3 regions of the Janthinobacterium sp. HH104 genome follow, and region 2 is predicted to be linked to each of the others. Evidence: predicted binding sites of a transcription regulator. Region 2 holds the regulator's gene; each other region holds the start of a gene.
What was found. The regulator FNR, encoded in region 2, switches genes on or off when oxygen is low (the NO sensors DNR and NnrR bind a similar motif). The targets are predictions, from matches to a motif close to TTGATNNNNATCAA.
Positions count from the first base shown of each region.

Region 1 (9,723 bases), on a different contig from region 2:
CTGCATGGAAGGCCTGGCAACAGGCCTTCCATCACAACGCAACGCTCCGCGGCAAGGTGTTCAGGCCCGCTTGCTGCCTACCAGCGCTGGATATCGATCTGGCCCGTGATGTTCGTTTCCACCGGATAGCCCTCGACCTGCGACGGCACGCGCCGCTTGACGGACGAGTCGCGCAGATACACGACGAGCGCTTCCTTGCCCACGGCCGTCTGCCCCACGCTGACGCCTTCCACGCCATCGATGGCCATCAGCGCCCGCTCGTTGCGCCGCTTTGCCGCTTCCAGCCGGCCCTGGGGCGCGGCAGGAGCATATTGCCCCATGCCGTGTCCAAGAGTCTCATCCGGCAAATACGGCATGGCGGCGTCCTCGAAGACGCCATAGGGCGATTGTGCGAATTTACTGTTTGACATGACCCACCCTCCTGATGCCTTCCATGATACACCCGGCCATCGTGCGCCGCAGCGCCGTTCGCCGGGCACATGGCTGCTGCCCCTCATACCATCATCATCGTGCAAAAAACAGCGTTATACAAGGACGAGGCGGCGCGACACCTGCGCCGCGCCGTCTCCTCAAGGGTTCAAGTATACAAATTGATGTCGAGCGCCACCACCACCCGCCGCATCTGGTTGGCAAAGGTGATGTTATTGCCGCCGGCAAACAGCAAACCGACGGGATTGCGCTGCTGGTTCCAGGTCCAGATGGAGGAACCGGAATCGCCGCCCGCGCTGAACGCCCCGCTCACGCCCGTGATGGCGATCTGGTCCTGGAACAGCGCGATCCTGCCGCCGCCGTAATTGACGTTGATGGTGGCGCCCAGGCCCGTGATGCGGCCCTGCGTCAATTGCGTCGTGCGGCCCGACTTGCCGACCATCATGCCCAGCGCGGGCGCCACCAGCGCATTGCTGATGCGGAAGTACGCGGGCACGCCGCCGCTCAGGTAGACCAGTTCGGGACGCACCCTGTCTGGCCAGGCCCAGCCGGTAGCGCAATCGACGAAATTGACGCCACCGCTGAAATTGATGGGCACGAAGCGCTCGAGCACGGCCACCTGGTCTTGGGGACAGCGGCCGCCGTCGATGGGGCCAGGTTGCACGATGCAGTCGTTGAAGACGCCGCCGTTGGAATTGGCCAGCACGTGATTGTTGCTAAGGATCATCAAGCGGCTGTTGCGCGGCGCGCTGCGCCCCACGGCCAGGCAGCCGATGGTGCCGGCCGTGATGCGGAAATGCCCGACCGACACGCCGCCCGGCGCGGGGCGCAAGCGGAAACGGTGCGGCTGCGCATCGATCACGCCCGTGACGACGATGTTGACGGGCACCCTGTCGCTGGACACGGCGCGCACGCCCATGGCGCCCACGATGGCGGCCTTGGCGCGGTCGACGGAAGTGGGCTCGGCCACGTACAGGGTCAGGGCCGGCAAGCCCGGCTCGCCGGACGAGCTGTCGCTGGCGCCCTCGCCCAGGCCGATGGACACGCCCTGGATATTGCCGCCGTCGCTGAAGGCATCGGCCGCGCGCACGCCGGCCGCCTGGGAGATGGACTGGCGCATGCCGTCTTCGATGCTGCGCTTGATTTCCAGCAATTCCATGCTGACACCGCTCAAGGCGTCGGGCACGTCCGAGACGGACGCGCTCTCGATCGTATTGTCGTCTTCGCCGGGGGCGGCAAATTGGCCGACGGCCTCTTCATCGTCCGCGCTTTGTCCCCTGCCGCTACCGCCAGGCGGGGCGCTGAAACCATTCTCGTTGCCAATCATCATGCTCTCCTCGTAGGTCGTTCCGAAACACCAGTGTGGGCTGGCCGCGCGGGCCGGTATTGATCTGGGTTGAACCGCGCCGACACATGGCCGCCCTGTCCCAGCGGGGGCAGCAAGGATAAAAATAGTTCCCTCGTCAAGGTTGAGCCAGATCAGGCGTGCGGGCAGAGGCAGCGCCGTATACTTGGCTGGCAGGCTGGAATTGGGTCTGCTCCACGGCAGCAACGGTATGGATGGGGGAACAATGACGAGCCCTGGTATGACACGCCAATCCGACGACGCGCCTGCGGACCAGCATGCCGGTTTTATGCACGGCATGGCGGCCTGGGCGGAAAAGCACCGCATCAGTCCATGGCGCGGCAGTTTTGCCGACTTCATCGAGCAGATCCTGCCCGGCCGCGCGGCTCTGCTGACGCGCAGCGCGCACCAGTACCTGTGGGACATGATGCGCTGGAACGGCCAGACGGACGATGCCGGACGTTTCCGCTGCCGCCTGTTCGACGACGAGCTGTTCGGCATCGACGAGGCGATCGACCGCGTCGCCGCCTACTTCAAGGCGGCCGCCGCCGGCTCCGAAGTGGGCCGGCGCATGCTGCTGTTGCTGGGCCCGCCGTCGGGCGGCAAGTCGACCATGGTGATCCTGCTCAAGCGGGGGCTGGAAGAATACAGCCACAGCAGCGAAGGCGCGCTGTACGGCATCGCCGGCTGTCCCGTGCACGAATCGCCGCTGCACCTGGTGCCGCACAGCATGCGCGCCGACTTTCGCGCCAGCTATGATGCCGAGCTGCACGGCGAACTGTGCCCCCATTGCCGCGCCCGCCTGGAAGAACAGTACGCGGGCGACTTCCTGCGCATGCCCGTCGAGCGCATCCACCTGTCCGAGGCGGGCCGCTGCGGCATCGGCACGTATGCGCCGCACGATCCCACCACGGCCGACCTGGCCGACCTCGTCGGCTCCGTCGACCTGTCGAAAGTGGCGCAGTACGGCGACGAAGGCGATCCGCGCGCCTGGTCGTGGTCGGGCGCCGTGTATGCGGCCAGCCGCGGCATGCTGGAAATGATCGAGATCCTCAAGGTCAAGCGGGAATTCCTCTACCTGCTGCTGACCCTGACGCAGGAAAAGAATGTCAAGGTGTCGCGCTTTCCCCTGATTTACCTCGACGAAACCATCCTCGCGCACACGAATCTGGCCGAATTTCGCAAATTCCTGCAAGAAAGCGAAAACGAGGCCTTGCTCGACCGCATGGTCATCGTGCAAGTGCCGTACACGCTCAATTACCGCGAAGAAGCGCGCATCTACCGCAAGCTGATCCAGGCGGCCGCGCCCGCCTTCCGCGATGTGCACCTCGATCCGCACGTGCTGCATGCGGCGGCCGTGTTTGCCATCCTCAGCCGCTTGCCTGAGGGCGACGACAAGGAAGCCGAACTGGTCAAGAAACTGCGCATATACGCCGACGAAGACGTCGACGACCTGCAGCATGCCGACATCCGCCGCGTGCGCGAACGCGACAAGGCGCCCGACGAAGGCCTGTCGGGCGTATCGCCCCGTTTCGTCATCAATGCCCTGTCGCACGCCATCATTTCCGCCCAGCGCAACAGCCTGTCCACCATGGACGTGCTGCTGGCCCTGAAAGATGGCATCGAAAGCGATGCGCGCATCGAACCGCGGCGCAAGCGCAAGTGGGTCGATTACCTGGTGCTCACACGCAAGGATTTCTATAACCGCTGGGTCAAGGCTGACGTGCACAAGGCCCTGTTCGTATCGTTCGAGCAGGAAGCGCAAGACTTGCTGAACAAATATCTCGATGAAGTCGAAGCCATGCTCGACAATCGCCAGATCCGCGATCCCATCACCAGCGAAGAACGCCGTCCCGACGAGCGCTTCCTGCGCGCAGTGGAAGAGAAAATCCACATCAGCGACTCGGGCAAGCAATCTTTCCGCCAAGAAGTGGTACGCAAGGCCATGAGCGCCTTCAAGCGGGGCGAGGCGTTTGGCCTGGGCAGCCATGCGCAATTGCACGACGCCATCCAGCAATATCTGTTCGAGCAGCGGCGCGACGTGCTGCGCCTCGTGGGCTCGGCCAAGCGGCCCGATGACGACGTGCGGGCCAGGATCTCCGCCGTCGAACAGCGCCTGGTCGACGAATATGGCTATGACGCCCACAGCGCGCGCGAAGCGCTCAACTACGTGACCACCTTGCTGGCGCAGGAATAGCCATGTCCGCCACGACCTCGCCAGGCAGCGGCAAGCACAATAACCCAGTGGGATCGTCCGCGCCAGCCCTGGCCCGCCCCTGGTACGGGCTGTTCTCGCGTGGCGCGCGCGACTGGCTGCGCCACAACCAGAAAGTGGGCGACGCCGTGCAGGCGCATTTGCCCGAATTGATCGCCACGCCTGACCTGATCGGCGGGCCGCAGCAGCGCACGGTGCAAGTACCCATGCACCTGCTCGAACATGCGCGTTTCCGCCTGGCACCCGCGCGCAACAGCGTAGGCGCGGGCCAGGGTGGCGGCCAGCCCGGCGATATCCTGCGCGCAGCCCGTCCCGCCACCACGGGCGAGGCCGGAATGCAAGGCGAAGGCGGCGATGGCGAGGGAGCCGTGCGCCTGCTGCTCGAGTTTGCCATTGACGATATACTCGACTGGCTATGGGACGCTTTCGAGCTGCCGCACCTGAAACCGCGCCACCTGGGCGCTATCGACGACGTACGGCTCGTGCGTAGCGGCCTGGACCGACATGGCGCCCGTTCGCGGCTGGACCGGCGGCGCACCGTCAAGGAAGCGATCAAGCGGCGCGCCCTGCAAGCGCAACCCGTGCCTTTCACCAATGACGACTTGCGCTACCGCCAGGTGCAGCCACTGCCCCGGCCCAGCACGAATGCCGTCGTGTTTTTCGTGCTGGACGTATCGGCCAGCATGGCGCAGGCCGAGCGCAAGCTGGCCAAATCCTTCTTTTTCTTTGCCTTGCAGGGCTTGCGCCGCAGATATGCGCGCGTGGAAGCGCGCTTTATCGCGCATACGACGCGGGCCTGGGAATTTTCCGAAGCCGAGTTCTTCCAGGTCAATGGCATGGGCGGCACCGTGGCGTCCACCGCCTTTCGCCTGAGCCGCGAATTGCTGCAGGAACACTACGCACCGGGACGCTACAACGCCTACCTGTTCTATGCATCCGATGGCGAGAATTTCAGCGAAGACCGGGGAGCGGCCAGCCTGGCCCTCGGTGAACTGGCCGCCTTGCTCAACTATATGGGCTATGTGGAAACCGTGCCCGGCGTGCCGCGCAGCCTGGAAACGGAAATGCACAGCTTGTTTGCCGAGCAGCAACGGCGCGGCTTGCCCTTGCATAGCAGCATTCTCAGCAGGAATGACGATATCTGGGCGGCTATCCGCACCTTTTTCCAGCACGAGGCGGCCGATACGGAGGAAACGGCATGACGTCTGACACAGCCAACCTGGATGGCTACGCGGCGCGCATCGAAGCGCTGGCGCGGGAACTGGGACTGGAGTTTGCGCCGGTCGAGTTCGAGCTGGTACCGGACAGCTTCATGGCCGAGATCGCCATCTATGGCTTGCCCGTGCGCATGCGCCACTGGTCGTTCGGCGTGCGCTACATCCACCAGCTCGTGCATCAAAAGATGGGCAACTCGCATATGTTCGAAGTCATGTTTCCCGGCGACCCTTGCCATGCCTACATGGCCGAGCACAATTCCGTGGCGGAAAACACCCTCGTCACGGCCCATGTGCTGGGCCACGCCGACTTTGCCAGCCGCAATGCCCTGTTCCTGCGTTTCGGCGCCATGGCGGGCCAGCACATCCTGGAACAAAGCGCGGCGCGGGCGCAGCGTCTCGAAATGGCGCTGCAACGGCACGGACAGGAGCAGGTGGAAGCCGTGCTCGACGCGGCACTGGCGCTGGAACAGCATGTGGACATCCATGCCGAACTGCACCGCCCGCCCTATGCCACGCTATCCGGGCCAGCCGGTGTGGCCGGCACGCAAGACGGGGCCGGCGCAGACGATCCTTTTGCGCGGCGTTACCAGCGCTTGCCCGGTGAAGCGGCCGCGCTGGCGGCGCACGAGGCGGCGCGGGCACGGCTGGCGCAGCGCCCCCTCGTACCGCCGCAGCCCGAATACGATTTACTCTGGTTTATCGCGCAATATGGGCCGGAATTGGCTAACTGGGAACGCGACATTTTCCTGGCCGTGCGCGAAGAGTCGTTTTACTTTTATCCCGTGTACGCCTGCCAAATCATGAACGAAGGCTGGGCCTCTTACTGGCATGCGCGGCTGCTGCGCGAAGCCGACTTCCTGCCGCCGGCCCTGTACCTGTCCGCCATCAAGTCGCACTCGGACGTGGTGCGCCCTTACGCGGGCGAGCACCAGCAGGCGCTGGCCGTCAACCCCTATCACCTGGGTTTTTGCATGTGGGAACACATCATCGAGCGCCAAGGACTGGCGCGGGCGCGCCAGATTTGCCGCGACGACGACGACTGCAGTTTCATTCGCAACTATCTGGATGGTGAACTGGCTGACCGCCTGGGCCTGTTCGTGCATGAAAGCCGCCGCGATGGCGAAACACGAATGGCCAGCCGCGACTTGCTGGCCATCCGCGAAGCCATCCTGGCGCCCAAATACAACTATGGCGCGCCGTGCATCGCCGCCACCCTGCTCAACGACGACGGCAGCCTGGTACTGCGCCACGATCACCAGCGCGACGGGCGCGGCCTCGACCTGGAGCGGGCGGAGCAGGTGCTGGCGTACATCGCCCGCGTCTGGCGCCGTCCCGTCACCCTGCATACGGCCGATTTCCGCGGCACGCCCCGGGTTCTGCGCAGCAAGACCGAAGGCGTACCGGAGCCGCCCGCGTCGCCTGCGTCAACCATGCCGGCAGCGCCGCCTGCGCAACGCTGAATACTGAACCACTGAACGGCAGGCGGTCTGGCGGATATCAGGGTGTACCCGGCAGGCTTGTACCACACGCGTGGCAAGCTTGCCATTCAAGCCCGTTCAGCCTGCTCCACATACCAGGCGATGGTCTGCCGCAAGCCTTGCGCCAGGTTGTGCGTGGGGACATAGCCGAGCAGGCGGGCCGCCTTGGCGATGTCCGCCTGCGAATGGCGCACGTCGCCGGCGCGAAATTCGCCATAGTGCGGCGCCAGCGGCACGTGCTGCGGGCGGGCGGCAAGCAGCATCTGCTGCATGGCGGCGTGCAGCTGCGTCAGGCTGGTGCGGGCGTTGACGGCTACGTTGTAGACCTGGTTGACGGCTGCCGGGTCGGTGCCGGTGGCGGCCAGGATATTGGCTTGCACGGCATTGTGCACGAAGCAGAAGTCGCGGCTGGTGGCGCCGTCGCCATGGATGTGCACGGCCTGGTTATCCAGCATGGCGGCGATCCAGCGGGGAATGACGGCCGCATAAGCGCCCAGCGGATCCTGGCGCGGACCGAAGACATTGAAATAGCGCAGCCCTACCGTCTGCATGGCGTAGCAGCGCGCGTACACTTGCGCATACAACTCGTTGACATATTTGCTCAAGGCATACGGCGACAGCGGCGCGCCGATGTGCTGTTCCACTTTCGGCAGGGCTGGATGGTCGCCATACGTGGCGCTCGAGGCCGCATATACGAAGCGCCGCACGCCCGCGTCGCGCGCGGCGGCCAGCATGTTCAGGAAGCCGCTGACATTGACGGCGTGGCACAGCAGCGGGTCTTCCAGCGAACGCGAGACGGAACCGAGCGCCGCCTGGTGCAGCACAAAATCGACGGCGGCGACGGGGCCGCCCGCACCGGCACGGCCGCGCTCGGCCAAGCTGCCGCTGCTGACGCCGCCGCCAGCGGTCGTATCTGTACCTGCGTCTGCCTCACCATCACCACTGCAGGTGGCCTGCACCGGTGCAGGCGCGCCGCACGCGCGCGCGCATGCCTGCGGGTCGCGGATATCGCCTTCGATGAAGGTGAAGCGCTGCCACGCCTGCTCGCCCACGCTGGCGCGCACCTGTTCCAGGTTGTGGCGGTGGCCCGTCATGAAATTATCGAGGCCGCGCACTTCCTGTCCCAGCTTCAGCAAGGTTTCCAGCAGGTGCGAACCGATGAAGCCGGCCACGCCCGTCACCAGCCAGCGCCGAGGTTCCTTGTTCAGTTGTTCGCAGGCTTGCGCATAGGCGCCGGCAGCCGGATCGCCAGCGGAGGCGCTTCGCGCCGCGTTTGCGGCCCGATCGAAGGTGTCGGCCGCCATCACAGCCGCCACACGTGCAGGCCGCCGTCTTCCAGCGGCCGGGGGTCGAAATGCGATTTGATGTCGATGAAGCAACCATTTTCCAGCACCTTGGCCTGGAAGTCGGCCAGCGGACGGGCCAGCAAGGCCTGGTGCGAGACGGCGCTGATGATGGCCTCTGCCTGCGGCAGCTGTTCCCAGCTTTCCAGCAATAAACCGTATTCTTCCAGCGCTTCGCGGCCATCGGCGACGGGGTCGTGCACGTGCACCTGCACGCCGTACGATTGCAGTTCGTGGATCATGTCGACCACTTTCGAGTTGCGCAGGTCCGGGCAATTTTCCTTGAAGGTCAGGCCCAGCACGTTGACGTGCGAACCTTTCAATTTGAAGCCGGCACGCACCATTTCCTTGATGGTTTTTTCCGCCACGAACTTGGCCATGCCGTCGTTGATGCGGCGCCCGGCCAGGATCACGTGAGGGTGGTAGCCCAGCATTTCCGCCTTGTGCGTCAAATAGTATGGGTCGACGCCGATGCAGTGCCCGCCCACCAGGCCGGGCCGGAACGGCAGGAAATTCCATTTCGTGCCCGCCGCCTGCAGCACTTCCAGGGTGTCGATGCCGATGCGGTCGAAGATGATGGCCAGTTCGTTCATCAGCGCGATGTTCAGGTCGCGCTGCGTGTTTTCGATCACCTTGGCCGCCTCGGCCACCTTGATGCTCGACGCCCGGTGCACGCCCGCCTCTACCACGCCTTCGTACAGGGCGGCCACCTGGTCCAGGGTGGCGTCGTCGTCGCCCGAGACCACCTTGCGGATGCTGTGCAGGGTATGGTCCTTGTCGCCGGGGTTGATGCGCTCGGGTGAAAAGCCCACATGAAAGTCTTCCTTCCAGCGCAGGCCCGAATGCTGTTCGAGGATGGGGATGCAGATTTCCTCGGTGGCGCCCGGATACACGGTGGACTCGTAGATGACGATGACGCCGCGCCGCATGTGCCGGCCGACGGCCGCGCTGGCGCCGGCCAGGGCCGAGAAATCAGGATTGTGCGCGCTGTCGACGGGCGTGGGCACGGCCACGACGATGAAATCGGCCAGTTCCAGCTCGGCCGGATCGCAGCCGACGCTCAGCCATTGCGCCGCGCGCAGCTGTTCCGTGCTGACTTCACCGGTCGGGTCGACATGGCTGCGGTAGCTTTCCACCTTGCGTGCCGATAAGTCAAAGCCGATCGTGCGCTGGCGCATGCCAAACGCCACGGCCAGCTGCAAGCCCACATAGCCGAGCCCCACCACGGCCACCACGCCGCCCTTGCCAATCACCTTGCTATTCGCGTTGCTATCCACCTTGCTGTCCATATGCATGTGCTCCGAATGGTTGCGGCACGAGCATCGCCGTCCGGGAAATTCTACGGTTGCCAATCGGGCCATTCTTGAGCGGGAACAAGAAACACGGGCCGGCGGCCAGCATGCGCGCGGACAATCAGCGGCTTGTTGAGCGCAATCAAGGAGTCCGGCGGCCATCTTTTTAAGCTAGGCCATGCCCATCGCCCATCGCGAATCGGCTAATCGTCCACGCACGCCGCTACCGGAGATTTCCATGGCCTTTACCCTGCCCCGCCCTTTCCCTGGCCTGCCGGCCGCCGCGCTGTGCTGTACTTTGCTGCTGCCCCTGCTGACGGCTTGCCACGGCACGCAGAGCAGCGAAAGCCTGCTGGCCGACGCACAGCAGTACCGCCAGAAAGGCGAAGCGCGGGCCGCCATCA
Region 1 is NZ_LRIB01000020.1:92,847-102,569, forward strand. Features, by position in the region: gene JAB6_RS05890 (hypothetical protein) at 78-410, opposite strand; gene JAB6_RS05895 (S1 family peptidase) at 578-1,759, opposite strand; gene JAB6_RS05900 (serine protein kinase) at 2,016-3,971, shown strand; gene JAB6_RS05905 (DUF444 family protein) at 3,974-5,191, shown strand; gene JAB6_RS05910 (SpoVR family protein) at 5,188-6,666, shown strand; gene JAB6_RS05915 (SDR family oxidoreductase) at 6,753-7,988, opposite strand; gene JAB6_RS05920 (nucleotide sugar dehydrogenase) at 7,988-9,316, opposite strand; gene prsT (XrtA/PEP-CTERM system TPR-repeat protein PrsT) at 9,558-9,723, shown strand, end outside.
Region 1: JAB6_RS05900 (serine protein kinase) is a predicted target of FNR. The motif match lies at 1,899-1,912, and genes of this name have one in related genera.

Region 2 (9,723 bases):
GCCATGGCGAACGCCTGCAAAAAGCCAGCAAGACCCTGGGCCGCCAGCTGTTCGTGGCCGGCCTGTCGATGATGCAGGTGATGATGTACGTGGCGCCCGCCTACCTGGCCGAGGATGGCACCTTGGACGACAATATGGCCAGCCTGATGCGCTGGGCCAGTCTGCTGCTGACCCTGCCCGCCATCTGTTACTCCGCCATGCCATTCTTCCAGGGCGCCTGGGCCAGCTTGCGCGCGCGCACCCTGGGCATGGACGTGCCCGTCGCGCTGGGCATCCTGGCGGCCTTCTTCGGCAGCGTGGTGGCGACCTTTACGGGCCGCGGCGAGGTGTATTACGACTCGGCCACGATGTTCATCTTCCTGCTGCTGTGCAGCCGCTATTTCGAGCTGCAGGCACGCCGCAAGGCCGCTTCCGCGCTCGAGCGCCTGCAGCACGCCTTGCCTGCCTCTGCCTCGCTGATGGCGGGCTTTCCCGACAACCGCGCCACCACCCTGGTGCCGGCCGGTAGCCTGGCCGTGGGCGACATCCTCCTGGTCAAGCCGGGCGAAGCGATCGCCGCCGACAGCGTCATCATCGAGGGGAGCAGTGCGCTGGACCTGTCGCTGCTGACGGGCGAAAGCGCGGCCCAGCGACGCAAGACAGGTGAACAGGTGCCGGGCGGGGCGATCAACGCCAGCGCGGCGCTGATCCTGCGCGTGCTGAAACCGGCACGCGAAAGCACCCTTTCCGATTTATTGAAACTGATCGAGCGGGCCGGCAGCGGCAAGCCGCAGATCGCGCAGTGGGCCGACAAGGTCGCCGCCTGGTTCGTCCTGGGCCTGCTGCTGTTCGCCGTCGCCGTGTTCGCCTTCTGGAGCTGGCATGACCCGGCACAGGCCTGGCCCGTGGCGATTGCCGTGCTGGTCGTGTCTTGCCCGTGCGCGCTGTCGCTGGCCACGCCGACGGCGCTGGCGGCCGCCACCGACAGCCTGCTGCGGCGCGGCGTGCTGATCGTCCAGCCCCACGTCCTGGAAACCCTGCACCGCGCCACCCACATCGTCTTCGACAAGACGGGCACCTTGACCCTGGGCCGGCCCGTGCTGCGGCAAATCGAGGGACTCGGCAGCCTGAGCGAGGACGATTGCCTGCAGGTGGCCGCCGCGCTGGAAGCGGGCAGCGCCCATCCGCTGGCGCAGGCGATCCTGGCAGCAGCGGATGAGTTGCCAGGACAGCAACTTCGCATGCATGCGCAACAGTTGCAGGAAGTGCAAGGCCAGGGCCTGGAAGGCATCGTCGACGGCGTGCGCTACCGCCTGGGCAATGCGGCCTTTGTCGCCGCCATCGCCGGGCCGCCGCTGGGCGACACGGCCATCGGCATGCAGGGCATGACGCCGCTGTATCTGGGCACGCAGGGCCGCTGGCTCACGCGTTTCCTACTCAGCGACGCGCTGCGCCCGGAAGCGCGCGACGTGGTCGCGTATTTCCACCGGCGCGGCAAGCAGGTCGTACTGCTCAGCGGCGACCAGGAAGCGCTGACGCAAAGCGTAGCGACGGAACTGGGCATCAACACGGCATGCGGCGAATGCCTGCCCGATGAAAAGCTCGATTTCGTGCAGCAACTGCAGGCAACGGGCGCCGTCGTGGCGATGGTGGGCGATGGCATCAACGACGCGGCCGTGCTGAGCGGCGCCGACGTGTCCTTCGCCATGGGTTCCGGCGCCGCGCTGGCGCAGGCGCATGCGGACACGGTGCTGCTGTCGAGCCAACTGGTGTCCGTGCTCGACACGGCGAAGACGGCCGCGCGCAGCATGCGCATCATCCGCGAGAACCTGGGCTGGGCCACCCTGTACAATCTGACGGCCATCCCGGCCGCCGCGCTGGGTTTCTTGAACCCCTGGCTGTCCGGCGTCGGCATGGCTGCCAGTTCGGCCGTCGTCATCGCCAACGCCCTGCGCCTGCGGAAAGCCTGAACATGGAAGCACTGTATCTCCTCATCCCCTTGAGCGTCGTGGTCGTCTTCATCGCCCTGTGGGTGTATTTCACGGCCTCGGACGGCGGCCAGTTCGACGATCTCGTCGGACCTGGCCTGCGCGTGCTGCAGGACGACGACACGCCGCCCCAGCCGGCGCCCGGCGAACCGCATCCCTGACCGCACCATCCCGGCCGGCGCGTCTGCCCCCAATCCGCCCGGATTGCAGGGATCTTGTATGGCTTTTTTGAGCGGAATTTGACCGAAATACCGCTTTATTTCGATGCCAGTTCGCTACGCTTATTTCATCCGGGGAATTTTGATCCACATCAAAGTTTTTTCACGGTCAAACACTTACTCTCTGGCCACCATCATAAATAGTAATTCCAGGGAGAGTCTTTGTGGATCAATCGCTGAACTATAACTACAAGATCGTGAAGCAATTCGCGGTCGCTACTGTGGTATGGGGCATCATAGGCATGCTGGTTGGCGTTATCATCGCCGCTCAGCTGGCCTGGCCTGCCCTGAACCTCGACATACCATGGCTGACATACGGACGCCTGCGTCCGCTGCACACGAATGCGGTGATTTTCGCCTTCGGCATCTGCGGCCTGTTCGCTACCTCGTACTACGTCGTGCAACGCACCTGCCAGGTGCGCCTGTTTTCCGACAAGCTGGCCGCCTTCACCTTCTGGGGCTGGCAAGCCGTGATCCTGTGCGCCGTCGTTACCCTGCCCATGGGCATGACACGCGGCAAGGAATACGCGGAACTGGAATGGCCTATCGCCATCCTCATCGCCATCGTCTGGATCGCCTACGCCATCGTGTTCTTCGGCACGCTGATCAAGCGCAAGGTCAAGCACATCTACGTGGCCAACTGGTTCTTCGGCGCCTACATCCTGGCCGTGACGATTTTGCACGTGGTCAATGGCGCCGTCATGCCAGCCTCGTTCACGAAATCGTATTCCGCCTATGCGGGCGTGCAGGACGCCATGATCCAGTGGTGGTACGGCCATAACGCGGTGGGTTTCATCCTGACCGCCGGCTACCTGGGCATGGTCTACTACTTCATCCCGAAACAGGCCGAGCGCCCCGTGTACTCGTACCGTCTGTCGATCGTCCACTTCTGGGCACTGATCTTCACCTACATGTGGGCGGGCCCGCATCACCTGCACTACACGGCATTGCCTGACTGGACGCAATCGATCGGCATGGTCTTCTCGCTGGTCCTGCTGGCGCCAAGCTGGGGCGGCATGATCAACGGCATCATGACCCTGTCGGGCGCCTGGCACAAGCTGCGCACCGACCCGATCCTGAAATTCATGATCGTCTCGCTGTCGTTCTACGGCATCGCCACCTTCGAAGGTCCGATGATGTCGATCAAGACCATCAACTCGCTGTCGCACTACACCGACTGGACCGTTGCCCACGTGCATGCGGGCGCTCTGGGTTGGGTGGGCTTCATCACCATGGGTTCGATCTACTACCTGCTGCCGCGCCTGGCTGGCCGCACGCAGATGCACAGCACGCGCCTGGTCGACGTGCACTTCTGGGTGGCCACCATCGGCATCGTGCTGTACATCGCCGCCATGTGGATCGCCGGCGTGATGCAGGGCCTGATGTGGCGCGCGGTCAATCCGGACGGCACCCTGACCTACACCTTTGTCGAGAGCGTGAAAGCGACGTATCCGTACTACGTGGTGCGCGTGGCCGGTGGCCTGCTGTACCTGTCGGGTATGTGCATCATGGGCTACAACACCTGGATGACCCTGCGCGGCAGCAAACTCCCCGTCGCCCGCATTCCGGAACTGAACGCGGCGCACGCCTGATAGGAGCGAAAGCAAATGAAATTTTCACATGCATGGATTGAGAAAAACCCCTGGCTGCTGATCGCCCTGGTCACGGTGGTGATCAGCATCGGCGGCGCCGTCGAGATCGTCCCCCTGTTCTTCCAGAAGAGCACGACGGAACCGGTCGCCGGCCTGAAACCGTATTCGCCGCTGCGCCTGGCGGGCCGCGACATTTACGTGCGCGAAGGCTGCTACAACTGCCACTCGCAGATGGTGCGTCCGCTGCGCGCGGAAACGGAACGCTATGGCCACTATTCGGTCGCCGGCGAGTTCGTCTATGACCGTCCGTTCCAGTGGGGTTCCAAGCGCACGGGGCCCGACCTGGCCCGCGTGGGCGCCCGCTACAGCGACGAATGGCACCGCACGCACTTGAACAACCCGCGCGACGTGGTGCCCGAGTCGAACATGCCGTCCTACCCCTGGCTGGCGAAGACCAAGCTGGTGCCTGACGAAATCGTGCCGAAGATGCGCGCCCTGAAACGCCTGGGCCAGCCGTACAGCGAGGAAGAAATCGCCGCCGGCCCCGCGCAGCTGCAGGACAAGACGGAAGAAGACGCCCTGGTCGCCTATCTGCAAGGCCTCGGTACATTAATCAAAACAAGGAATTAGCATGGCAATCGAAAACCTGTTTGACAGCGCCAGCAGCGTCATGACGGTGGTTTCCTTTACGACGTTCGTGGGCATCCTGTGGTGGACGTTCAGCCGCAGCAACAGCGACTTCGACGCGGCGGCACGCCTGCCGTTCGCCGACGACGCGCTCGACTATCCGGCCGAGGCCGAGATGAACCTGGCGAAGGAGCATAACCATGGCTGACTTTACCAATGGCTTCTGGAATATCTACATCATCGTGCTGTCCCTGCTGGGCATCATCGGCTGCGGCGTGCTGCTGTACTCGCAGTCGAAAGTGAAAGTGGTCGCCGGCGCCCCCGCCGACGGCACCACGGGCCACGTCTGGGACGAGGACTTGAAGGAACTCAATACGCCGATGCCGCGCTGGTGGATGTGGCTGTTCTACATCACCATCGTCTTCGCGCTGGCCTACCTGTTCCTGTATCCGGGCCTGGGCAACTATGCCGGCAGCCTGGGCTGGAAATCGACGGGCCAGTACGAGGAAGAGCTGAAGAAGGCGGAAGCCGACTACGGCCCCCTGTTCAACAAGTACCTGAGCCAGGACTTGAAGACGGTGGCCGCCGACCCGCAGGCGCAAGCCATCGGCCAGCGCCTGTTCCTGACCTACTGCGCGCAATGCCACGGTTCGGATGCGCGCGGCAACAAGGGCTTCCCCAACCTGACGGACAAGGACTGGCTGTATGGCGGCGAACCCGACATCATCAAGACCACCATCCTGCACGGCCGCAATGGACAGATGCCACCGATGGGCGCCGCCCTCGGTTCCGAAAAGGATGTCGAGAACGTGGCCCATTATGTGCTCAGCCTGTCCGGTTCGACCTCGGATCCCGTCAAGTCCGTGCTGGGCAAAGCCAAGTTTGGCGCCTGCATGGCCTGTCATGGCGCCGATGCGAAGGGCAACCAGATGCTGGGTGCGCCGAATCTGACGGACAAGGTCTGGCTGTACGGCGGCAGCGCCGATACCATCATGGAAACCGTACGCAAGGGACGCAGCAACACCATGCCGGCCTTCAGCGATTTCCTCGGCGAGTCCAAGGTACACGTGCTGTCGGCGTATGTCTGGAGCCTGTCGAATCCTCAGACGCCCGTGAAATGATGTAATGGAACCTCAAGTCATCAAGATGTATGCGGCCCGCGAGCAGATCTACCCTCGCGAGGCCAAAGGACGCTACGCTACCTGGCGATGGGTATGCGTATGGCTTACCCAGCTCGCGTTCTACGGCTTGCCGTGGTTGACCTGGAATGGCAGGCAAGCCCTGCTGTTCGACTTGACCACGCGCAAGTTCTACATTTTCGGCGTCGTGCTGTGGCCCCAGGATTTCATCTATCTGGCGGCCCTGCTGATCATCTGTGCGTATTTGTTGTTCCTCGTCACGGCCATTGCCGGGCGGGTGTGGTGCGGGTTCTCTTGCCCGCAAACGGTATACACGGAAATCTTCCTGTGGGTCGAACGCCGCATCGAGGGCACGCGCAGCGCGCGCATGGCCCTCGACAAGCAGGGCCCGTCCGTGCGCAAGGCATTCAAGAAGACGGCCAAGCATGTGGTATGGGGCGCCATCGCCCTGTGGACGGGCTTTACCTTTGTCGGCTACTTCACGCCGATCAAGGAACTGGCGCGCGAGGTGACCACCCTCAATTTCGGTCCCTGGGAATGGTTCTGGGTCTTGTTCTACAGCCTGGCAACCTACGGCAACGCGGGCTGGCTGCGCGAGCAGGTGTGCAAATACATGTGCCCCTACGCGCGCTTCCAGAGCGCCATGTTCGACCAGGACACCCTGATCATCACCTACGATGCCAAGCGCGGCGAACCACGCGGCGCCATGAGCAAGAAGGCCGGCAACAACGACAAGCTGGGCGATTGCATCGACTGCACCCTGTGCGTGCAGGTGTGTCCGACCGGCATCGATATCCGCAACGGCCTGCAGTATGAATGCATCGGCTGCGCCGCCTGCGTCGATGCCTGCAACAGCGTGATGGACAAGGTCGAGCGGCCGCGTGGCCTGATACGCTACAGCACCGACCATGCGATGGAAAACAACTTCAATTCGAAGCAGATACGCCAGCGCGCCATGCGCCCGCGCGTCCTGATCTACACTTCCATCCTGGCCCTGATCATCATCGCCGTATGTACCTCGCTGGCCCTGCGCACGCCCCTGAAAATGGACGTGATCCGCGACCGCGGTTCGATGGGACGCGAAGTGGAAGACGGCATGATCGAAAACGTCTACCGCCTGCAGATCATGAACACGTCCGAGCAAAGCCAGCATTTTAAAATCAGCGCTTCCGGCTTGCCGGGCCTGACCTTGCTGACGCGCGAAGAAGTGACCTTGCAGCCGACGGAAACGCTGGGCTGGCCGATCCGCCTGCGCGTGCCGCACGGCGTGGGCGAGAAGGGCTCGAACAAGATTGCGATCGAATTGCAATCGCTGGACGACCCGTCGCTGCATGTGCGTGAAAGCGCGGTCTTCATCGTGCCGCGTTAATGCAGGAAGGCCGGTCCCCGCATGGGGGCTGGCCGTTTACACAGGAGAAATACCATGTCCGACAGTCTGAAACTGCAGCCTCCCGTTGCACCGTGGTACAAGCACCGCTGGCCATGGCTGCTGATGATCGGTCCCGGCCTGTCCGTGGTCGTCGGCAGCTTCATGGGCTATATCGCGTTTACGCAGCCCGACGCGCTGGTGGTGGGCGATTATTACAAGCAGGGCAAGGCGATCAACCAGGATTTGAAGCGCGACACGATCGCCAGCGACCTGGCGATGGATACGAGCCTGGCGTACGACGTGGCGTCAGCGCGCCTGACCGGTTCCGTGCACAGCTTCGGCAAGGCCTATCAGGGGCCGTTGCAGCTGCACCTGGCGCATGCGACTTTGCCGGAAAAGGATATCAAGCTGCTGGTGCAGCCCGATGCGGCCGGCAATTTCTCGGTCGCGCTGCCGATGCTCGAGCGCAGCCGCTGGCAGGTGCTGGTGGAAAACGACAAGCGCGAGTGGCGCCTGTCCGGCATCTGGACCTGGCCCGTGCAGCGCAGCATCGCGCTGCATGCGGACGAAGAGTTATAAGCCTTACTTGCAGACGTCGGTACCGGCCGTAATGGCTTTCAGCTTGGCTGGTTGCAGGATCTCGATCTCGCGGTTCGAGACGCGCAGCCAGCCTTCCTTCTTGAATTTCGACAATAAACGGCTGACGCTCTCGATGGTCAGGCCCAGGTAGTTGCCGATTTCCTCGCGCGACATGCGCAGCTGGAATTTGCTGCTCGAATAGCCGCGCGCTTCGTAGCGCGACGCCAGGTTGACGATGAAGGCGGCAAAACGCTGCGTCGCCTGCATATTGCCCAGCAACAGCATCACGCTTTGCTCGCGCGTGATTTCCTGGCTCATCATGCGGTGGAAATGCCGCAGCAGGGTCGGCATATTGCCCAGCAATTGTTCCAGGCTGGAAAACGGGATTTCACACACTTCGCTGTCTTCCAGCGCCACCGCATTACAGTGGTGGCGGTCGGCGCTGATGGCGTCCATGCCCAGCAGTTCGCCGGCCATCTGGAAACCCGTCACCTGCTCCTCGCCGCCCGGATTGATCTGGTACGTCTTGAAGTGCCCCAGCCGGATCGCGTACAGGTTCTGGAACGAGTCGCCGATGCGGAACAGCGAGGCGCCGCGCACGATCTTGCGGCGGCGGCCGATGATCTGGTCCAGCCTGTCCATGTCGCCCATATCGAGGCCCATCGGCAGGCACAATTGATGCATGCTGCAGGTCGAGCATCGCGCACGCAACGCTTCCACGGTCACTGTGGGCAAGGTTGGAGTGAGTAGCGCTTCAGTCATGTCGGTACCTTTTAGAAAATGCAACAACAAGTTTACTGCATACAGGGTTGCCGTGTGCCAATTTCACCGCAATTTCGGCGAATAAACGACGTTCCGACTTTAATTATATGGCAACATCGTCAAAAGCCCATGCGGGGAGGGCCATTTGCGCGGCGCCGCTTGCCAACTTGATGTATTGATAGGAAAATTCCTAACAGCATTATCTGCCGCCTGTGCCGCCCGGTACTGAAAAGGAAATCATGAAGCCTCTCGGCATCAAAGCAAAAGTCGCGCTGGCCACCAGCCTGACCTCGATCGCCATGATCGCGCTGGTCACCATGATCCAGGTGCAGCATATGCGCGACGACTTCACGCGAGTACTGCTGAGCCAGCAGTCGTCCCTGATCAGCCGCACCGCTGCCGAGCTCGACGACAAGCTGGGCATGCTGCTGCAGATCGTCACCCTGACGGCCAGGCAGCAGCCGCCGGAATTGATGGCCCAGCCGGCCCAATTGCGCGAATACTATTCGCGCCGCTCGATGCTGGTGCTGTTCGACGACGTGCTGGTGCTCGATGCACATGGCGCCGTCGTGGCCGACATGCCGGAAGTGGCGGGGCGCGCCGGCATCAACGTTGCCGAGCGCGAGTATTTCCAGACCGTGCTGCGCACGCGCCAGCCCATGATCACCGAGCCGATGCTCGGCAAGTCGAGCGGCATGCCCATCGTGCAGATGGTGGCGCCCGTGCTGGCCGCCGATGGCCAGGTGGCCGGCGTGGTGATCGGCGTGCTGCGCCTGTACAAGGACAACCTGCTGGGGCGTCTGCGCTCGGAAAAGATCGGCAAGAGCGGCTATTACTTCATCCTCACGCGCGGCGCCGTGCCGCGCTACGTGCTGCATCCCGATACCAGCCGCTTGCTGCAGCCGCGCCAGCCGAACGCCAACCTGACGACGACCCAGCTGCTGAAGGAAGATGGCGAAGGCAGCATGGTCAGCACGAACAGCCGCGGCATCACGGCCGTCAACAGCTTCAAGCGTTTGAAATCGGTGAACTGGCTGCTGGCTACCTCGCTGCCCGTCGCGGACGCCTTCGAACCGTTCGATGGCGTGCTGTACCGGCTGGTGCTGTGGAGCATCCTCGCTTCGCTGCTAGCCGCATTTGTTCTGGGCTGGGTCACCGTGCGCCTGCTGTCGCCGCTGGTGCGCCTGCGCGACACCCTGCTGGCCCTGCGTACCAGCGGCAGCCGTTTCACCCCCGTGCCGGTGCAGCAGCGCGACGAGATCGGCGAACTGACGGAGGCGTTCAACGGCCTGATGAGCGAGCGCGACCGCCTGCAGCAGGAACTCGAATCGCGCGCGGCGGAACTGGAGCAGGAACGCGACCGGGCCGAGGCCGCCAACCGCGCGAAGAGCGATTTCGTGGCCAACATGAGCCATGAAATCCGCACGCCCCTCAATGCCGTGCTGGGCATGGTGTATTTGCTGGGCAATA
Region 2 is NZ_LRIB01000033.1:58,457-68,179, forward strand. Features, by position in the region: gene JAB6_RS12940 (heavy metal translocating P-type ATPase) at 1-1,949, shown strand, start outside; gene ccoS (cbb3-type cytochrome oxidase assembly protein CcoS) at 1,952-2,128, shown strand; gene ccoN (cytochrome-c oxidase, cbb3-type subunit I) at 2,350-3,777, shown strand; gene ccoO (cytochrome-c oxidase, cbb3-type subunit II) at 3,793-4,407, shown strand; gene JAB6_RS12960 (cbb3-type cytochrome c oxidase subunit 3) at 4,409-4,612, shown strand; gene ccoP (cytochrome-c oxidase, cbb3-type subunit III) at 4,605-5,525, shown strand; gene ccoG (cytochrome c oxidase accessory protein CcoG) at 5,530-6,912, shown strand; gene JAB6_RS12975 (FixH family protein) at 6,967-7,491, shown strand; gene fnr (fumarate/nitrate reduction transcriptional regulator Fnr) at 7,495-8,253, opposite strand; gene JAB6_RS12985 (response regulator) at 8,493-9,723, shown strand, end outside.

Region 3 (9,723 bases), on a different contig from region 2:
ACGCCCTTGCCCAGCGCATCCTTGATGACGTGCAGGTTGACGGGGTCGAGCACGATGACGGCGTCTTTTTCCATGCGCAAGGTCGAGGCCGCATCGATCCAATAGCCATTCCAGCCGCTGGCGCGCAGCTGCGGGAAGACAGCGCTCGTGTAGTCGCCGCCCTGGCAGGAAATAATGATGTCGCACTTGGACAGTTCGGCGATGTTGTTGGCATCCTTGAGGATGGTTTCATTCTTCGCCATGGCCGGCGCCGAGCCGCCCGTGTTCGAAGTCGTGAAAAACACCGGTTCGATATGGGCGAAATCGCCCTCTTCCTGCATGCGTTGCATCAGGACCGAACCGACCATACCGCGCCAACCTACCAAGCCAACTAATTTCATTACCATTCCTCAAGATGAGACGGCGACTGCCGTCATTAGACTATTTTATCCCAGTGCTTTTACAACTGCATCACCCATGGCCTCGGTACCGACCAAAGTCGTGCCCGCTTCATGGATGTCGGCCGTGCGCAAGCCCTGCGCCAGCACCTGCTTGACGGCGCCCTCGATACGGTTTGCCTGCTCTTCGCGGTTCAGCGAATAGCGCAGCATCATGGCGGCCGACAAGATCGTCGCCAGCGGATTGGCGATGCCCTTGCCCGCGATATCGGGCGCCGAACCGTGCGATGGCTCGTACAAGCCCTTGTTGTTGGCATCCAGCGAGGCCGACGGCAGCATGCCGATCGAGCCCGTCAGCATGGCGGCCGCATCCGACAGGATGTCGCCGAACATATTGCCGGTCACCATGACGTCGAATTTCTTCGGCGCCCGCACCAGCTGCATGGCCGCGTTATCGACGTACATGTGGTCGAGCGCCACGTCCGGGTATTCCTTGTGCACGTCGGTGACGATGTCTTTCCAGAACTGGAAGGTTTCCAGCACGTTCGCCTTGTCCACGCTGGTCAGGCGCTTGTCGCGTTTTTGCGCAGCCTGGAAAGCCACGTGGGCGATGCGGCGGATTTCGCCTTCCGCATAGCGCATGGTGTCGAAGCCTTCGCGCTGGCCCTTGAACGGACCGTCCGGGCACTCGCGCACGCCGCGGGGCTGGCCGAAATAGATGTCGCCCGTCAATTCGCGGATGATCAAAATGTCCAGGCCGGACACCACTTCCGGCTTCAGGGTCGAGGCGCCCGCCAGTTCCGGATACAGAATGGCCGGGCGCAGGTTGGCGAACAGGCCCAGGTTCTTGCGCAAGCCCAGAATCGCCTGCTCGGGGCGGAACTGGCGCTCCAGATTGTCATATTTGTAGTCGCCCACGGCGCCGAACAGCACGGCATCGGCCGCTTTTGCCAGCGCCAGGGTGGCTTCCGGCAAAGGATGGCCATGGGCCGCATAGCCGGCGCCGCCCACGGGCGCCGTTTCCAGTTCGAACGATTCGCCCAGCACATGCAAGACCTTGACGGCTTGCGCGACGATTTCAGGACCGATACCGTCGCCGGGTAAGATTGCAATTTTCATATTTTTATCGATTAGATGACGTTGGCGAGCCAGGGTTGATTATGCAGATGCCGCTCTTCGAAGGCGCGGATATCGTCGGAGTGGCGCAGGGTCAGGCCGATATCGTCGAGGCCATTCATCAGGCAATATTTGCGGAAGGCGTCGATCTCGAACGGATACGACACGGAACCATTGCTGGTGCGCACGCATTGCTGCTCCAGATCCACCACCAGCTTGTAGCCGGGGAAAGCCTTGACTTCATTGAACAGGTGCTCGACCTGGCTTTCCGACAGCACGATGGGCAGCAAGCCGTTCTTGTAGCAGTTGTTGAAGAAGATGTCGGCAAACGATGGCGCGATGATGGCGCGGAAGCCATATTGATCCAGTGCCCAAGGCGCGTGTTCGCGCGAGGAGCCGCAGCCGAAGTTCTTGCGTGTCAGCAAGATCGAAGCGCCCTGGTAGCGTGGCTCGTTGAGCACGAACTCGGGGTTCAGCGGGCGGCGGCTGTTGTCCTGGCCCGGCTCGCCATGGTCGAGGTAGCGCCATTCGTCGAACAGGTTGGGGCCAAAACCGCTGCGGTGGATCGATTTCAGGAATTGCTTCGGAATAATCGCGTCGGTGTCGACGTTGGCGCGGTCCAGCGGGGCGACCAGGCCTTCGTAAATCGTAAATTTATCCATGCTGTTTCTACTCGGTAAGACGCGCGGCGCAGTGCGCCCGCACGTCACGGTTTATTTTCCGCCGGCGCCAGTGACAACCTGGCCGACTTTCTGCACATCGCGGCCGATGCCGGAGACGGTGTTGCAGCCAGACAGGATGACGGTGGCGATGAGGAGGGCGAAGAGTTTTTTCATGATGAGTTCTCGATAAGAAAGATGGGACTGATACCGCTAGTGTAAACCAGCGGCGCCAGTCCCTGCCGTCATCGCAATCCCCGCACGTCGACAAAGTGGCCGGCGATACCCGCCGCGGCCGCCATCGCGGGCGACACCAGGTGGGTACGGCCGCCCTGCCCTTGCCGGCCTTCGAAGTTGCGGTTCGACGTGGAAGCGCAGCGTTCGCCCGGCTCCAAACGATCCGCATTCATGGCCAGGCACATGGAGCAGCCTGGCTCGCGCCATTCGAAGCCGGCATCCTTGAAGATGCGGTCCAGGCCTTCGCGCTCGGCCAGGTCCTTGACGAGGCCGGAACCTGGCACCACCAGCGCCAGGGTGACGTTCGAGGCGCGGTACTTGCCACGCACCACGGCGGCGGCCGCGCGCAAATCTTCAATGCGCGAATTGGTGCAGGAACCGATGAAGACCTTGTCGATGCGGATGTCTTCGATGGCCGTGTTCGGCTTGAGGTTCATGTAGACGAGCGCCTTTTCCATCGCATCGCGCTTGACGCTGTCTTTTTCCTGGTCAGGGTCAGGCACGCGGCCATCGACGCCGACCACCATTTCGGGCGACGTGCCCCAGGTCACTTGCGGCACGATCTCGGCCGCATTGAGGGTGACGACGAGGTCGAAGCGGGCGCCCGGATCCGAATGCAGGGTGCGCCAGTAAGCCACGGCGCGCTCCCAGTGCGGACCGGCCGGCGAAAACGGACGCCCCTTGACGTAATTGATGGTGGTGTCGTCCACGCCGATGATGCCGGCGCGCGCGCCCGCCTCGATGGCCATGTTGCACACCGTCATGCGGCCTTCCATCGACAGGGCGCGGATGGCCGAGCCGCCGAACTCGATACAGTAACCCGTGCCGCCGGCCGTGCCGATCTTGCCGATGATGGCCAGCACGATATCCTTGGCCGTCACGCCGGCCGGCAGCGCGCCGTCGACTTGCACCAGCATGGATTTGGATTTCTTTTGCAGCAAGGTTTGCGTGGCCAGCACGTGTTCCACTTCGGACGTGCCGATGCCGTGCGCCAGCGCGCCGAAGGCGCCATGCGTGGACGTGTGCGAGTCGCCGCAGACGACCGTCATGCCGGGCAGGGTCGCACCCTGTTCAGGGCCGATCACGTGCACGATACCCTGGCGCTTGTCGTTCATGTTGAAGTAGGTCAAGCCGTAGTGCTTGGCGTTCCTGTCCAGGGTTTCCACCTGCAGGCGCGAGACCGGATCGGCAATGCCGTCCACGCGGCTGGTGGTCGGCACGTTATGGTCGGCCACGGCCAGGTTGGCGGAAATGCGCCATGGCTGGCGGCCCGCCACGCTGAGGCCATCGAAGGCTTGCGGGCTGGTAACTTCGTGCAGCAGGTGCCGGTCGATGTACAAAATTGTCGTGCCATCATCTTCGGCCCGAACAACGTGGGATTCCCAGAGTTTGTCGTAAAGCGTCTTCATCATGATTTATGCAGCGTTGCCACAGCCTGTAGTAAGTGATCTGTCGTACTGATCGAAGGGATCGGCAATGATTATGCCATATATTGTGCAATGCAGAACCAAAAGCCGCTCCAGCGTGGGATAGGCGATACAAAATTTGGCATGCCTTGTGGATATGACGAAAAAATTGCTGATACGAAAATCCGCCAAAATGCCGGCGGGGCGAATAAAAATCGAAAAAAGCCGAAAAAAAAGCCCGCTGCAGAGGTCTGCAGCGGGCTTGGTGTCAGTGCCGGTGTTTCTAGGCAGCCATGCGCACACTTCCCCTGCAACCATCCATCAGGAAAGATAGGCCCACGACTAGCACCAGCTCGCCTTCGGCCGAGCGGGCAGTACCGGTAATGCCTTCCACGGTGATGGCCGTCATCGGCTTGATCACGAGGTCGGCCGTGCCATCGACGGCTTCCACGGCCAGAATATAAGGCTGTGGCGCGGCGACAACGATGCCGACGCGCTCGCTGCACGATTCGTAGCCCAGCGAGCCGGCCAGCGACCGCACGGGCAATGGACGGCCCTGGTCTTTCAGCACGGGCGCGCCGCCCACTTCCATGAAGGTTTCCGGCAATTCGACGACGCGCTGCACCACCGCCATCGGCAGCGCCAGTGCGGCGCCCGAGGTCGACACGAGCATGGTCGGCACGATCGACAATTCGATCGGCAGGCGGATGGCAAACTTCGTGCCCTTGCCCAGCGATGATTCGATGTGGATGGCGCCGCGGTTTTTCTCCACGGCCGTTTTCACCACGTCCATGCCCACGCCGCGCCCGGAAACGCTGGAGGCGACTTCCTTGGTCGAGAAGCCCGGCAGGAACACCAGCTGGAAGCATTCGTCGTTGCTCAGTTGCGCGTTTTCGCTGATCAAGCCCTTTTGCTGGGCCTTGCTGCGCAGGAAGACCGGGTCCATGCCCTTGCCGTCATCCTGCAGCACGATCATGACGCTGTTCGCTTCCTGCCAGGCTTTCAGCGAAATATACGATTTGGCGGGCTTGCCGGCGGCCAGGCGCGCTTCCGGAGATTCGACGCCATGGTCGAGCGAGTTGCGCAGCATGTGCACGAGCGGATCGTACAGGCTGTCCACGACGACGCGGTCGACTTCCGTTTCCGCGCCTTCGATGGTCAGCTCGACATCCTTGCCCAGGTCTTTCGCCAGTTCGCGCACCAGGCGCGGGAATTTCTGGAACAGGCGGCCGACGGGCTGCATGCGCGTGGCCAGGGTGGCCCGCTGCAGTTCCGTCGAGTAGCGCGAAGCGCGTTCCAGGGTTTCCGCCAAGGTCGCCATCAGGGTGGCGGCCTGGCCTTCGAATTTGAATTGCAGCAAGCGTTCGAGCAGCACGGCAGCCTGGTTGGCGGCCTGCACGGATTCGCCGGCCACTTCCAGCAGCGCGTCGAGCTTGACGGCGTCGACGCGGATGCTGTCTTCCTTGACGGGCGCGGCATGGCGCACTTCCGGACGCTCTTCACGCCGTTCGGCGCCATCCCAATTCTTGCCGGCCGGTTTGGCGGCAGCAGCGGCAGGGGCAGCAGGTGCGGCGGCGGCCACGGCGGCAGGCGCAGCGGCGGCGGCGGACACCGGCGCGGCTGCGACCCGGCTACCTTCGGGCACGACGGCGTTGTACATGGCTTCCCAGTCCAGGCCATCGGCGCCGGCTGTGGCAACGGCAGCGGTCGGCGCGGCCACAACAACTTCGGCAACCTCGGCAACGGGCGCGGCCACTTCCGCCACGGCGGCGGCTGGCGCAGGCGCGTCCATGCCCTTGCCTTCGATGGCGTTCGTCAGGATGTGTTCCAGCTCTTCCGGCATGGCCGGCAAGCTTTCCGGCGCGGCGCCATTGGCCAGCTCCGTCAGCTGGTCGGCGACGAAACCGGACGCTTGCAGCGCCGCCTCGATGGCGATCGGGGTCACGGGCGCGGCGCCCGTGCGCAAGGCATCGAACAGGTTTTCCGTCAGATGGCAGGCCGCCACCAGCGCGGGCAAGCCCATGAAGCCGGCGCCGCCCTTGATGGTGTGGAAGGAACGAAACACGGCATTCAGTGTTTCCTTGTTGTCAGGATCGCGCTCGAGGCGCAACAAGTGCTCTTCAACATTAACCGCAAGATCCATCGCCTCAACGACGAAATCCTTGAGCATATCGTCCATTAGAATCCCAAATCCGCAAGAAGGTCGTCTACATTATCCTGGTCCAGCGCCACCGACGGCACGGACGGGCCCTGCATCAGCGGCACCGGCTTTTGCGCCAGTTTCTCGCGCACTTCGGCCGGCGCGTTGTCGCGCAGCAGCTGGGCCAGTTCGTTTTCCACCGTCTTGGTGATGTTGACCACTTTTTTGATCAGCTGGCCCGTGATGTCCTGGAAGTCCTGCGCCATCATGATTTCCAGCAAGCGCGCTTTTTCCGCTTCCGTTGCTTCGGAAACGGCTTGCGCGAACTGGCGCGAATCGCCGGCCAGGGCCTTGAATTCTTCCAGGCTCAGCTTGCCATCGAACAGGGCCGTCCAGCGGCTGTCCATGTCCTTGGCCTTCTTCGACAGCACATCTTGCGCCGGCATGCCTTCGTCGAGCGTGTTCAGAACCTTGTTGGCTGCCTGTTCGGTCAGGGTGGCGACGTATTCCAGGCGGTCCTGGGCGTCGACGATCTGCGACGACGCTTCCGTCAACGCCTTGTCGTAGCCCAGTTCGCGCAGCGAATCGTGCAGCAGGCGCACGATGCCGCCCAGGCGCTCGAACATCGGCTTGTCGGACTGGTCGACGGGATCGGCCGCGTCGCCAGGCGCATCGGCGCTGGCCACGGGCGCCGCTTCCGGCGCGGCTGGCGTTTCTGCCACGGCGGCCGCCGGCACGGCGGCGCTGGCCGACACGGAGTCGAACAGCGCGTCGAAATCGTCATCCGCAATCACGGCGGGAGCGGGCGCGGCGGCAGGTGCGGGCTGAGCCGCGGCCGCACTTTGCGCAGATACTTCATCGAATAATGCGTCGAAATCATCAGCGGCGTTGGTCATATCCCTGCTTCTCCATAATTTGTCAAAATTCCGCCTGAACTGTGCGTTTTACAGACTGATACCCACAATTTCTCGATTAAGATGATTTGAGGCAATACCGCTGCGATGGTGCGAGTGTAGCAGGGCGCCGCCCTGTTGGTAAATCTCAAAACGCGCTTCCTGGTGCAAAGCTGGTCCACAAGAGCTTTTCCACCAGGAAATAAGTGTTCCTGCTGTTGTATTTTGAAATACTACCATTGGCGTGGGTGCAAGACCACGCGCAGTACAACAAATCCTGCTTCCGGGCGCCCGCGCAACAGCGCAGTATGGACAGCGTTGCAGCTAAAACACGATCTTTCTGCCAATGTTGTCTATACTGAAGGTGCAGTTGTGTTGATAATTATCAAGTCTTTACATGAATACAATGCTGCCGCCGCGTCTACAATAAGAGGCGTTGCGCGCGCTCAGTCACCGTCAAAGGATCTGCCATGTATAAGAAAATTCTGATCGCCACGGACGGCTCCACCGTCTCCAACTTGACGGCCTGTGCCGGCGTTGCCTTTGCCGAACAGATGCACGCCGACATCCTTGCCGTGTACGTGGCGCCCGAATACCAGTACCCGGTATACATCGAGATCATTCCGCCAAGCTACCCCAGCGAGGAGGAGTACCGCATCGCCATGCGCAAGGCGGGCGCCGACCACTGGCAGCCCATCCTCGACGCGGCCGCCAAGCGGGGCCTGGAAGCGACGGGCTTGACGGCCTTTTCCGACAGCCCCGCCCTGAAAATCGTGGAAGTGGCGCAATTGCAGCATTGCGACCTGATTTTCATGGGCTCGCATGGCCGCAGCGGCTGGGGGCAATTGCTGCTGGGCAGCGTCACCAACAAGGTGCTGTCGCACTCAAAACTGCCGGTACTCGTGCATAGGCTGATCAAGGAACCACCGTCGGAATAAGGGGTCACATGGCCACGGAGGCCGCCGCTTCCGGCATATTAAGAAAAAGGCAAATTTTCGGCCGCGTCAGTTAAAATAGCAACGTTTCTCGTTTCTCAACATTTGATTGTCCGGTGACGGACAGAGCAGATTTCACGCATCCAGATTGCCCGCCTATGATACGTATTGTGATTGCCGACGACCACACCATCATGCGAGAAGGATTGAAGCGCATCCTTGACGGCGCGCCGGACATCGATATCGTGGGTGAAGCCATCGACGGCTTTGAAGTACTCAACCACGTACGCCAGGGCGGTTTCGACCTGCTGCTGCTTGACCTGTCGATGCCGGGCCGCAGCGGCGTCGACCTGATCCGGCAAATCCGCAGCGAGGCGCCGAAGCTGGCCATCCTGATCCTCACCATGCACGAGGAAGAACAATATGCGGTGCGCGCCATCCGCGCCGGCGCGCAAGGCTATCTGACCAAGGAAAGCGCGGGCACCCAGCTCGTGGGCGCCATCCACAAGGTGGCGTCGGGACGTCCGTATATCAGCGCCGAGGTGGCGGAGCAGCTCGTGCTCAACATCATGATGCCGAATGAAAGCTTGCTGCACAAACAGTTGTCGGACCGCGAGTTCGAAGTCTTTTCCCTGCTGGTGGCGGGCAAGTCGATCACGGAAATCGCCAACAATCTGCACCTGAGCGTCAAGACGGTGAGTACGCACAAGACGCGCATCATGCAAAAGATGGGCATGAGTTCGCTGTCGGAAATGGTCCAGTACGCCGTGGCGCACCGCCTCTTATCCCCCTTCAAGACTTGAGCACGGCGGCGCGCGCCCGCGCGTCGACCGTAGGAACAATCCTACCTCACCTACCACAGCTCCTACTGCCATATTCAGCCACTGCTGATATTAATTGGATACGGTTGTTGGCATACTGAAACCAGTAATCAAGTTGCTGGGAAGTTATTTCATCACACAGCAAGTCGTCAGCGAATTGAGCTCTACCTGCCTGGACGCGCGCCGCCCCTTCCCTGCCCGCCGTCCTGCGCACCCTGTTATTCAACTCTGAACTACCTGTCACCAGGAGATGAACATGCTGTCCACGCAAACGCCCGAAACCCGCGCCGCCTCCCCATCGCTGGCCCCCTCCTCTCCGATGGAAGCAGGGCGCCAGCGCCAGGGGCGGCTCTGGTCGAACCTGAAGGAGGTGTGCGACCTGCTGCATATCTCCAGCGCCTGCACCATCGCCGCCGATGAACTGCTGTTCCAGCACGTGCAATTCAAGACGGGCCAGCGCGTGCACACCATCGGCCAGCCGTTCGACACCCTGTACATCGTCAATTCGGGCTTCCTGAAAACCGTGCTCATCGATGAATTCGGCAATGAACAGGTACTGAGCTTTCCCATGAAGGGCGACATGCTGGGCGTCGATGGCATCCACTCGCGCCATTACTCCTCGGAAGCGGTGGCCCTGTCCGACTGCGACCTGATCCTGCTGCCGTTCAAGAAGCTGACGGCGCTGGGACGTGTTCACCTGGAACTGGAAAACGTCATGTACGGCGTGATGAGCCGTGAACTGGTGCGCGAACAGGCGATGATCGGCATGCTGGGCGCCTTGAGTGCCGAAGCTCGCGTGGCGCGCTTCCTCGTCTCGCTGGCCGACCGCTTCGCGCAGATGGGTTACTCGAGCAAGCTGTTCAACCTGCGCATGACGCGCCATGAAATCGGCAGCTACCTGGGCCTGACCCTGGAAACGGTGAGCCGCACCTTGTCCGCCTTCAATGAAATCGGCCTGATCTCGGTTGACCAGCGCACCATCGGCATCAAGGATCCGGACGCCCTGAAAACCCTGCGCCGCCTGCCACCTTCGCGCTCGCGCGCCAAGCAGCTGGCCGCCGCCAAGCTCAAGGCCGACACCACCGCTGCGGCGGCCGCCTCGGCCCAATTGCTGGCCACGATTTAACGCCATCCCGCTT
Region 3 is NZ_LRIB01000035.1:160,193-169,915, reverse strand. Features, by position in the region: gene asd (aspartate-semialdehyde dehydrogenase) at 1-380, opposite strand, end outside; gene leuB (3-isopropylmalate dehydrogenase) at 426-1,496, opposite strand; gene leuD (3-isopropylmalate dehydratase small subunit) at 1,508-2,155, opposite strand; gene JAB6_RS28495 (entericidin A/B family lipoprotein) at 2,207-2,329, opposite strand; gene leuC (3-isopropylmalate dehydratase large subunit) at 2,398-3,801, opposite strand; gene JAB6_RS15640 (chemotaxis protein CheA) at 4,079-5,974, opposite strand; gene JAB6_RS15635 (protein phosphatase CheZ) at 5,974-6,831, opposite strand; gene JAB6_RS15630 (universal stress protein) at 7,299-7,766, shown strand; gene JAB6_RS15625 (response regulator transcription factor) at 7,922-8,566, shown strand; gene JAB6_RS15620 (Crp/Fnr family transcriptional regulator) at 8,904-9,710, shown strand.
Region 3: JAB6_RS15630 (universal stress protein) is a predicted target of FNR. The motif match lies at 7,204-7,217, and genes of this name have one in related genera.